3 regions of the Photobacterium sp. TY1-4 genome follow, and region 1 is predicted to be linked to each of the others. Evidence: riboswitches for the same ligand, from Rfam matches in the RefSeq annotation. Region 1 holds a riboswitch; each other region holds the start of a gene.
What was found. Region 1 has a riboswitch for thiamine pyrophosphate ahead of thiM (hydroxyethylthiazole kinase). Riboswitches for the same ligand answer to the same signal wherever they lie in the genome.
Positions count from the first base shown of each region.

Region 2: another riboswitch for thiamine pyrophosphate. It lies ahead of thiB (thiamine ABC transporter substrate binding subunit); the one in region 1 lies ahead of thiM (hydroxyethylthiazole kinase).
Region 3: another riboswitch for thiamine pyrophosphate. It lies ahead of thiC (phosphomethylpyrimidine synthase ThiC); the one in region 1 lies ahead of thiM (hydroxyethylthiazole kinase).

Region 1 is NZ_CP099735.1:162,939-166,216, forward strand. Features, by position in the region: gene NH461_RS17345 (DUF4118 domain-containing protein) at 1-666, opposite strand, end outside; gene NH461_RS17350 (GNAT family N-acetyltransferase) at 984-1,772, shown strand; TPP riboswitch at 1,838-1,935, shown strand; gene thiM (hydroxyethylthiazole kinase) at 2,145-2,930, shown strand; gene thiE (thiamine phosphate synthase) at 2,942-3,278, shown strand, end outside.
Region 2 is NZ_CP099734.1:3,176,634-3,179,911, forward strand. Features, by position in the region: gene leuD (3-isopropylmalate dehydratase small subunit) at 1-45, shown strand, start outside; gene NH461_RS14605 (DUF547 domain-containing protein) at 185-967, shown strand; TPP riboswitch at 1,054-1,161, shown strand; gene thiB (thiamine ABC transporter substrate binding subunit) at 1,300-2,253, shown strand; gene thiP (thiamine/thiamine pyrophosphate ABC transporter permease ThiP) at 2,267-3,278, shown strand, end outside.
Region 3 is NZ_CP099734.1:3,502,391-3,505,668, forward strand. Features, by position in the region: gene thiE (thiamine phosphate synthase) at 1-134, opposite strand, end outside; gene thiC (phosphomethylpyrimidine synthase ThiC) at 134-2,059, opposite strand; TPP riboswitch at 2,177-2,274, opposite strand; gene NH461_RS16180 (universal stress protein) at 2,339-2,785, opposite strand; gene crcB (fluoride efflux transporter CrcB) at 2,908-3,278, shown strand, end outside.

The sequences.
Region 1 (3,278 bases):
CACGATCGGGGCAATTGATTGTTCCGTGGTTTGCAACGTGACTTGATCCCATTGCAGTTTCGTCGCCTGCAGCAGGTTCTCGATATAGTGGTGCAAGCGATGGCTTTCATCCATTGCACTTTGTAGCAACTCTTCCTGTTGCGGCTCTGCCAGCTTGCTGCGATACGCCTGCAAGGTGCTGAGTGTTCCGATAATGGTGGAGAGCGGCGTGCGCAGATCATGGGAGACGGACAGCAGAATGTTACTGCGCAGGGTTGCTTGTTTCAGCGCCTGTTGCTGACGGCGGTAGTGCTCGGCCAGCTGGCTAGTGATCAGGGCAACGAGCAGGAACACCCCCAGGTTCATGATGTCACTGGGGTGGAACATCTGGAGGGAAAAGCGTGGCGCAGTAAAGAAAAAGTTGAAACTCAGCGCGCTGCACACGGCGGCGGCAAACGCCCGGAACCGATCCCCATGTAAAGCCACCCAAACCACACCGAGTTGCAGGATCAGCAAAACTGCCGCGGTGGAGTGAAGCCAGTGATCGAGCAGGGCACTCACCGCCAGCGCGGCGAGGGTGGTGCCGGCCGCAAACAGCCACGGCTTGGTAAAATACCGTGTACCGGCGCAATTCGCTTGGGTGAAATGCTGCGCCTTGATTGTCTGTTGGGGTGCAGAGGCTTTCATAACTTGGGGTCGTTGACTGAACATGGGGTGACTTTATCAGAGTTTGGGGAATGCTGGCCGTAAAGAAAGCGTAATTTCTTTTGAGTCAGCAGGTTAACAGCGGCAATGGCGATAACCTATTCGTCGAGTTGAGAGCAAATTCAAGTTTCCAGGCTGTACTTCTGTTTGTCTCTCAATATTGCTGTGATGTGAAATCAGTGTCACTTATACTGAGCTCGATTTTGATTGCAGCTGCAATCTCTGTTGTGCTGACGCTGCGCCGGATAGTCCGATACGGTTTGGCGTCATGCATTTCAATAAGAACAAAAGGAATTGGTTTGATTCATCAAAATAACATTCGTCAGTTTTATGAGGTTGAAGTCGCGTACAGCCGCTTTAATAATTTGCGCACCTTCTCGACCGGACTGCCCAGCGAGATGCGGGTGATCGAACAAGCGGGCTTGACGGTTTTTGTTGATCCCACTCGTCCGTATGATAACCGGATCCTCGGGCTGAATGCAGACAATGAAGTTCACCTGGAGACTGTGCTCGGCGAATATCCCGAACCGATTGCACCCTATCTCGAACTCGAACCCGAAGCGGTGTCGCAGGTGCTGTCGAACCGGCTGGTATCGCTGGGCTATCTGCCGGTGTTGTCTCTGGAATATCTGGCGTTACCTCTGGAGCGTTATGATGCCGCACAGTGCCCGACGGATATTCATGTCGAGCGGTGGGGACCGGAACGCGCGGATGATTTCCTGGCGCTGCTGAAAACTTCCGGCGTCCAGTGCAGTGATGAGATTTGGGCGCTGAAACGCCAGTTTTACTGCACCGAGCAGTTTCGCTGTTTTGTCGCCATGGTCGATGAGCAACCCTGCGCCTGGGCCACATCATTCATCGAGCAGGGGACCGCGCTGCTGGCTAATGCTTATACCCAGGAAACGAGCCGTGGACGGGGATGCCAGACTGCGTTGCTGCATGCCCGTGCCAGAGACGCGCAGTCACTGGGCTGCACTGACTTGCTGACGGATGTGCTGCCGCAAAGTCAGAGCGCGCTGAATTGTAAAAAACTGGGCTTCTCAACCCTGACGGTGCGTTCGATTTGGGAGCGGACTGTCGCGGGATAAGCTATTGAAGTGGCTGAAAGTGCAACACGGCTTGTTGCGCTTTCAGTCAATATTGATATCATCGCGGGAAATAGTCGGGGAGCCGGAAGGCTGAGATCGCATTGCGAGACCCGTTGAACCTGATTCAGTTAACACTGGCGTAGGGAACTATACCGCTTGCGATGGAAGGTATCATGCCTTCGCCTCAATAAATGGATCGCCGGGCGCTGTTCTCTCTTTCCAGCCCGATGTATCTGCCTGATGAATCCAGCCTTCGTGTGTCGTCAAATGGCTGTTTCCCGCTGACATCGTTTCTGATCAGGTATTCCCCTAAATGAACCGCTCACCGGTGAGCGTGACAAGGCCGCGTCACAGCGACGTCTGAGGAAGCATATGAATACCGAAACTATCGTCTCCGCACTGAATGCCGTGCGTCAGCAAAAGCCGCTGGTGGTCAATATCACCAATTACGTTGTCATGAACAACACCGCCAATGCGTTGCTGGCACTGGGTGCATCCCCGATCATGGCGCATTCGCGTGAGGAAATGGCTGAAATGATGCGTTTTGCCGGTGCGTTGGTGGTGAATATCGGCACCCTGGATAGTGCCTGGACGCCGCGCATGGCTTATGCCGTTGAGCAAGCGAATCGACATGGTAAGCCGGTAGTGCTGGATCCGGTCGGTTGTGGGGCCAGCACCCTGCGTACCCAAACGTCGCGTCAGATCGCTCAGGCGGCAGCGCAGCTGATCATCCGCGGCAATGCCTCGGAGATTATTGCGTTAGCCGGAGAAGCAGGCCAGAACAAAGGGGTCGATGCATTGGACAGCAGTGAAGCTGCCGTGGGGGCGGCGCGTCATCTGGCCGAGGTCTATGGTTGCAATGTGGTGATTTCAGGCGCGACCGACGTCGTGGTGACCGCGGAAGGCGAGGTTCGGCTGCGCAACGGCCATGCCATGATGCCGTTTGTCACCGGGATGGGCTGTACGCTGTCGGCGCTGACCGGCGCCTTTGCGGCAGTGGGCGAAACCACGGGTCTTGCTGCCGCCGCTGTCCTGGGGATTGCCGGAGAAATCGCCGCTGAGCAGTCCGCCGGGCCCGGAAGCCTGCAGCTTAACCTGCTCGATGCGCTGTATCAGCTCGATGAAGCCACGTTGCGCCAGCGCCTGAAGTTGGCCTAAGGAAAGCTGTTGTGAACCCATATCGTTTATATCTGGTGACAGACGATCAGCAAGATCTTGCGACCCTGACCTCGGTTGTGGCACAGGCCGTTGCGGGTGGGGTGACCATGGTGCAGGTGCGGGAAAAGCACGGCGATGTTCGTGCGTTTATCGAGCGGGCACAGGCAGTGAAAGACATCCTTCGCGGCACGGGTGTGCCTTTGATCATCAATGATCGCGTCGATGTCGCCCTGACGGTCGATGCCGATGGTGTCCATCTGGGGCAATCGGATATGCCAGCGGTACTGGCGCGCCAACTGATTGGTGAAGACAAGCTGCTCGGCTTGTCGATTGAAAACGAGCAGCAGC
Region 2 (3,278 bases), on a different replicon from region 1:
AAAATCGCTGAGTATGAGCGCAATATTCCGGCATTTCTGGCCTGATTACTGATACTATCCCCCTCGCCCCGGCCACCGTGCCGGGGCTTTTTTCATGGTTGCGACTTGGTTTGCCTAACCGCTGTAAGAAAACAGCGGTTCGCGGGTCTAACCTTTGAATCTCCCGGAAACTGAAGGACACCCCATGCGATCCCTGATGGCCCTGACCCTGCTGTTACTCTCGGCAAATCTGTTTGCCGCCCCAAAAGCCGATCTCTGGCCGTACTGGCAACCGCATCACGCCGCCAGCACCGTGCAGGTCGACCACAGCCGCTGGCAACAGTTGCTCGATACCTATCTCGTCACCCAACCGACCCAGACCCTGTTTCGCTACCGTCAGGTCAGCGATGCCGACCGCTACGAGCTGGGCCGCTACCTGCGCGATCTGAGCCAGCGCGATCCGCGCCAGCTCAACCGCCGCGAGCAGTTTGCCTACTGGGTCAACCTGTATAATGCCCTCACCGTCCAACTGATCCTCGAGAACTACCCGGTGAGCTCGATCACCAAGCTCGGCGGCCTGTTCAGCTTCGGGCCCTGGAATGACACCGTCATCACCATCAACGGCAAAGCGCTGACCCTCAATGACATTGAACACCGGATCCTGCGCCCGATCTGGCAAGACCCGCGCATCCATTACGTGGTGAACTGCGCCAGCCTCGGCTGCCCGGATCTTCAGCCGCAGGCCTTTACCGCCGCCAATGCCGAAACCCTGCTTGAGCAAAGTGCCCGGCGTTTTATCAACAGTGACAAAGGCGTGGCGGTGCAAGGCAACCAAGTACGCCTGTCGTCAATTTATGACTGGTACGGCAGCGATTTCGGCACCCGTGACCAGTTGCAGCGCCACCTCAACCGCTACCGGGATGGGGAACCCGTGACGCTCAACCGCGTCAGCTACGACTATAACTGGGCCCTGAACGAGGCCCGTTAACGGACGGCGGCTCCGGTCTAACGCGCCTCGCCTTTCAGTCGATCCCGAGAAACTGGCAACCCACCGCCGGGCGGATTACAATACCGGCTGTTCTCATGGGGTGCCTGAGCCCGCTCAGACTGAGACTGCCAACGCAGAACCCATTGAACCTGAACCAGATCATGCTGGCGTAGGAATTGAGATGATTTGAAGTGCCTTTGCTTTTCCAAGTCGCTGCACGATGCCGCGAGCCCTTCTCAACCCTAAGCCGCTCAACCGATTTTTTCTCTTGCAGGACGCAAGAGTATCAGGAGCGCACCGTGAAAAAACACCTGTCGATCTTAACGCTGGCGATGGCCGCCGGCTCTGCCTGGGCTGCCGACGACACCCTGACCGTCTATACCTACAGCTCGTTTGCCTCTGACTGGGGACCGGGCCCGGCGATTGAAAAAGCCTTCGAGGCCCAGTGTGGCTGTAATCTGGAATTTGTCGCCCTGGACGATGGCGTGTCCATCCTCAACCGTCTGCGCCTAGAAGGCAAAAACACCCAGGCCGATATCGTGCTGGGGCTGGATAACAACCTGATCAGCGAAGCAAAAAATACCGGCCTGCTGGCCGAGCACCAACTCGACACCAGCAAGCTGGCCCTGCCGAACGGCTGGCAGGACACCACCTTTGTCCCGTATGACTACGGCTACTTTGCCTTTATTTATGACAGCAGCAAGCTGAGCAATCCGCCGAAGAGCTTAAAAGAGCTGGTTCAGCGCGACGATCTGAGCATCATTTACCAGGATCCGCGCACCTCCACTCCGGGCCAGGGCCTGATGCTGTGGATGAAATCCGTCTACGGCGAGCAAGCCAGCGACGCCTGGCAGCAGCTGGCGAAGAAGACCGTGACCGTCACCAAGGGCTGGTCGGAAGCCTACAGCATGTTCCTCAAGGGCGAATCGGATCTGGTGCTCTCTTACACCACCTCCCCGGCGTATCACCTGATTGCCGAGAACGAAGGCAAGTATAAAGCAGCGAACTTCAGCGAAGGCCACTATATGCAGGTGGAAGTGGCTGCCAAGCTGAAAAACAGCCACAGCCAAAAACTGGCCGATCAGTTCCTGGCCTTTATCCTGACGCCGCAATTCCAGGCCGAAATCCCGACCGGCAACTGGATGTACCCGGTGATCAAACAGGACCTGCCGCAAGGGTTCGAGCAGTTGACGCTGCCGGCCAAATCGCTGGAATTTACCGCAGAGGATGTTGCGGCGAATCGACGTGGATGGATCCGTGAATGGCAACATGCACTGACCCGTTAATAGCGAGACTCTGTTGAATACCCGCGTAACCCAAGTTCTGCCCGGCCTGATCTCGGCCGGGTTCATTGTGGCTCTGGTGATCAGCGCCCTGAGCGCCCTGATCAGCCAGGCCCACGCCCTGAGCCCGTGGCTGATCTGGCAGGATCCCTACCTGCGCCATATCACCGGTTTTAGTTTCTACCAGGCATTCCTGTCCACGCTGCTCAGCATTGTCCCGGCCATTCCGATCGCCTATGCGTTCTCCCGCCGCCGGTTTCCCGGTCGTCAGCTGCTGCTGCGCCTGTTTGCCATGACGCTGGTGCTGCCGGTGCTGGTTGCCGTGTTCGGCTTGCTGGCGATATACGGTAAGAGCGGTCTGCTGGCCCAGTGGCTGGAAAGCTGGGGCGGGTCGATGCCGTTTTCCATCTATGGGCTCCACGGCATTTTGCTGGCCCACGTCTTTCTTAATCTGCCGCTCGCCACCCGACTGCTGTACCAGAGCCTGGACGGTATTCCCTATGAGCAGCATCAACTGGCCGCCCATCTAGGGATACGCGGCTGGAGCAAGTTTCGCCTGATCGCCTGGCCGCGGTTGCGCCAGCAGTTGCCGCAGGTCATCGGCCTGGTGTTCATGCTTTGCTTTACCAGTTTTGCCGTGGTGATGTCGCTCGGCGGCGGCCCCAAGGCAACCACCATTGAGCTAGCGATCTACCAGGCGCTGCGTTATGACTTTGATCTGGCCGGCGGGGCCATGCTGGCCCTGTGGCAAATGCTGATCTGCTGCGGCCTGGTGTTGTTCAGCCAGCGGTTTGCCAAGCCGTTGGCGACCCAGAGCGGCGCGACCGCACGTCCGTTGCCGCCGCAGCATGACAGCTGGCAGGCCCGGGCCTGGGACGGACTGTGGATCGGCCTGACCCTGCTGCTGGTGCTGCCGCCGCTGCTGGCCGTGATCAGCGCCGGGCTGAACCCGCAACTCCCGGGGCTGCTAAGCAACCCCGACTTGTGGCAGGCGGTCGGCACGTCCCTCAAGATTGCCTCGCTGGCCT
Region 3 (3,278 bases), on a different replicon from region 1:
ATCCCGACATCAGGTGAAGTCGCCCAGACCACCTCAACCGGCGCCCCCAATTGATAGTGCTGTGCTGAAGCCAGCACAGCATTGAAATACCGGCGCAACGGTGCCAGGTATTCCGGTAAGGTGAGTGTTCCCATCAGCCTTCCTCGTGTGCCGGGTGGTACAGCTCACTGCCTCGGGCTCGGAATTCTTCAGCTTTCTGCTGCATCCCCTCCAGCGGGTCTTCCAGAAGTTTGATTTCCACCGCCTGCGCCTCTTGGGGCAGCGTTTTAGCATAATCCCGCACTTCCTGAGAGATCTTCATCGAGCAGAATTTCGGACCGCACATCGAACAGAAGTGCGCTACCTTGCCCGATTCCTGCGGCAGGGTTTCATCGTGGTAGGAGCGGGCCGTTTCTGGATCCAGCGCCAGGTTGAACTGATCTTCCCAACGGAATTCAAAACGGGCTTTCGACAAGGCGTTATCCCTTACCTGCGCGCCCGGGTGTCCTTTGGCCAAATCAGCAGCATGAGCACATAGCTTATACGTGATCAGCCCGACCTTTACATCGTCTTTGTTCGGCAGACCCAGGTGCTCTTTCGGGGTGACGTAGCACAGCATGGCGCAGCCGAACCAGCCAATCATCGCTGCACCAATCCCTGAAGTGATGTGATCGTAGCCCGGAGCAATATCCGTCGTCAGTGGGCCCAGAGTGTAGAACGGCGCTTCATGGCAGTGCTTGAGCTGCTCATCCATGTTCTCTTTGATCATGTGCATCGGCACGTGTCCCGGCCCTTCAATCATTACCTGGACATCATATTCCCAGGCGATTTTAGTCAGCTCTCCCAAGGTGCGTAGCTCACTGAACTGCGCTTCGTCGTTGGCATCAGCCACCGAGCCCGGACGCAGGCCATCCCCCAGAGAAAGCGAAATATCGTACCGGGCACAGATTTCACAGATCTCGCGGAAGTGTTCATACAGGAAGCTTTCTTTGTGATGCGCCAGACACCACTTGGCCATGATTGATCCACCCCGTGAGACAATCCCGGTCACCCGCTTGGCGGTCATCGGCACGTAGCGCAGCAGTACCCCGGCATGGATAGTGAAGTAATCGACCCCCTGCTCGGCCTGCTCCAGCAAAGTGTCGCGGAATACTTCCCAGGTCAGGTTCTCCGCAATACCGTTCACCTTTTCCAGCGCCTGATACATCGGCACCGTACCGATTGGCACCGGGCTATTGCGGATGATCCACTCACGGGTTTCGTGAATATTGCGACCGGTCGACAGATCCATCACGGTATCGCCGCCCCAGCGGGTCGACCACACTAACTTTTCCACTTCTTCTTCAATCGATGAACTGACAGCAGAGTTACCGATGTTGGCGTTCACTTTGACCAGGAAGTTACGACCGATAATCATCGGCTCTGATTCCGGGTGGTTGATATTGGCTGGAATAATCGCTCGGCCTTCCGCCACTTCCTGTCGGACAAATTCCGGCGTAATTTCTTTCGGCAGATTGGCCCCGAAGTTCTGGCCCGGATGCTGTTGAGTCAGCACGGCATCGCGGTACTTGGCGCGGCCCATATTTTCGCGAATTGCGATGTATTCCATTTCCGGGGTAATGATCCCCTGACGGGCGTAATGTAGTTGGGTAACATTCGCCCCCGCTTTGGCACGCCGAATGCGAGCGCGCTCACCAAAACGCAGCTCGTCCAGCGTATCATCGGCCAGACGCTCTTTGGAATACGCCGAACTCAACTCATCCAGCAGCTCGGTATCTCCGCGCTCTGAAATCCAGGTTTCCCGCAGTCGCGGCAGGCCCGTGTAAATATCGATTTCATGGGCAGGATCGGTGTACAGTCCCGATGTATCATAAACGCGGATCGGCTCATTGGGCTCCAAAACCGGGGCATCTTTGGTGCCGCCGACCAGGCTGTCCGACAGGGTAATTTCGCGCATCGGGACACGAATATCGTCGCGGCTGCCCGTCACATAGACTTTGTGTGAGTTCGGATACGGTTGGGTGGTGAGTGAATCAATGAATTGTTTCGCTTCCAGTCTCGCTTGTTTGCGATTCGACATAGCAATTTCCTTGGTTTCAATAAAAGGGAAGTTGCTTATCGGATGGGTGCGTCAACAAGAGGCTACACGTAGGGTGTGTAACATCATCTGGAACAGCAGCTGCAGGTGCAGCAATACAGAAGATTTTCTCTTGTTCCCTTCGCAGGTATTAGCCTGATCAGGTTCTACGGATCCCGCAATGCGGTCTCAGCCAATTGGCACTCCGACAAGTTAAGCTCGAGTATATGGAAGTCTTGAGCGAACAGCAACTATCCTGAGCTGCTTTGTTGTAACATCTGATCAATGACACATTAACACATCGCAGCCGCCTTGCTGTGACAAAGCCTGCCCCAGATCGCCAAACCACTGGATACCGCTTTTGTGTGTACCAAGAACGACCAGATTAGCCCGAACCTGCTTCACCAGATCCAGCAAATGCTTCGCAACGTCCCCATCGGCAATATGCAGGGCCCGGACTTTATAGGGGGATGCCTGAGACAAGGCAGATAGCTGCTGAATGCGGAGCGCCTGGGTGTCTAAGTGCGCCTCTTCCAGCCCCAGCTCCGCATCCAGAAAACTCACATTCCCCAGCCCCGGCTCGACAAACGCGACATGCAACTCGGCATGGTTCTGCCCTGCAATCAGCGCCGCTTTCACCATCAACTGGTGTGCATCCAGGTTATCCGGGTTTACCGCCAGCAGTACCGTCTGATACAACGCCATACTTTTCCCCCGAGAATGATTCATGTCACCCACCGAAACATCGTGCATCAATCATTGATTGCACATTTACAGCCCGGCAAAGGTGATCAACACACAGCTATCGTGGTATTAGTATGGCAACTTTCTCACAACCTAAAGTAGTATCAATGAGCCAATTTTTCTTCTTGGGACTGATTGCGCTGGGCGGTGCCTTTGGCGCCTGTTCACGGTATCTGATTTCTGAACTGTGCGTCAGCCTGTTCGGCCGGGGATTTCCCTACGGTACCCTGGTCGTCAATGTGCTCGGCTCCTTGCTCATGGGGCTATTGATGTCTGCCATCAACCAGGGCATGATTGCGAGTGTCCCCGCCCGTCCCATCATTGGTTTGGGCTTTCTCGGGGCCCTGACGACCTTCTCCACGTTCTCGATGGATAATGTCATTCTGATGCAGCAAGGCGCGTTTTTAAAAGCCGGACTCAATATACTGCTCAATGTCGCTCTCAGCATCGCAGCCTGCTTTGTGGGTTACCAGCTCCT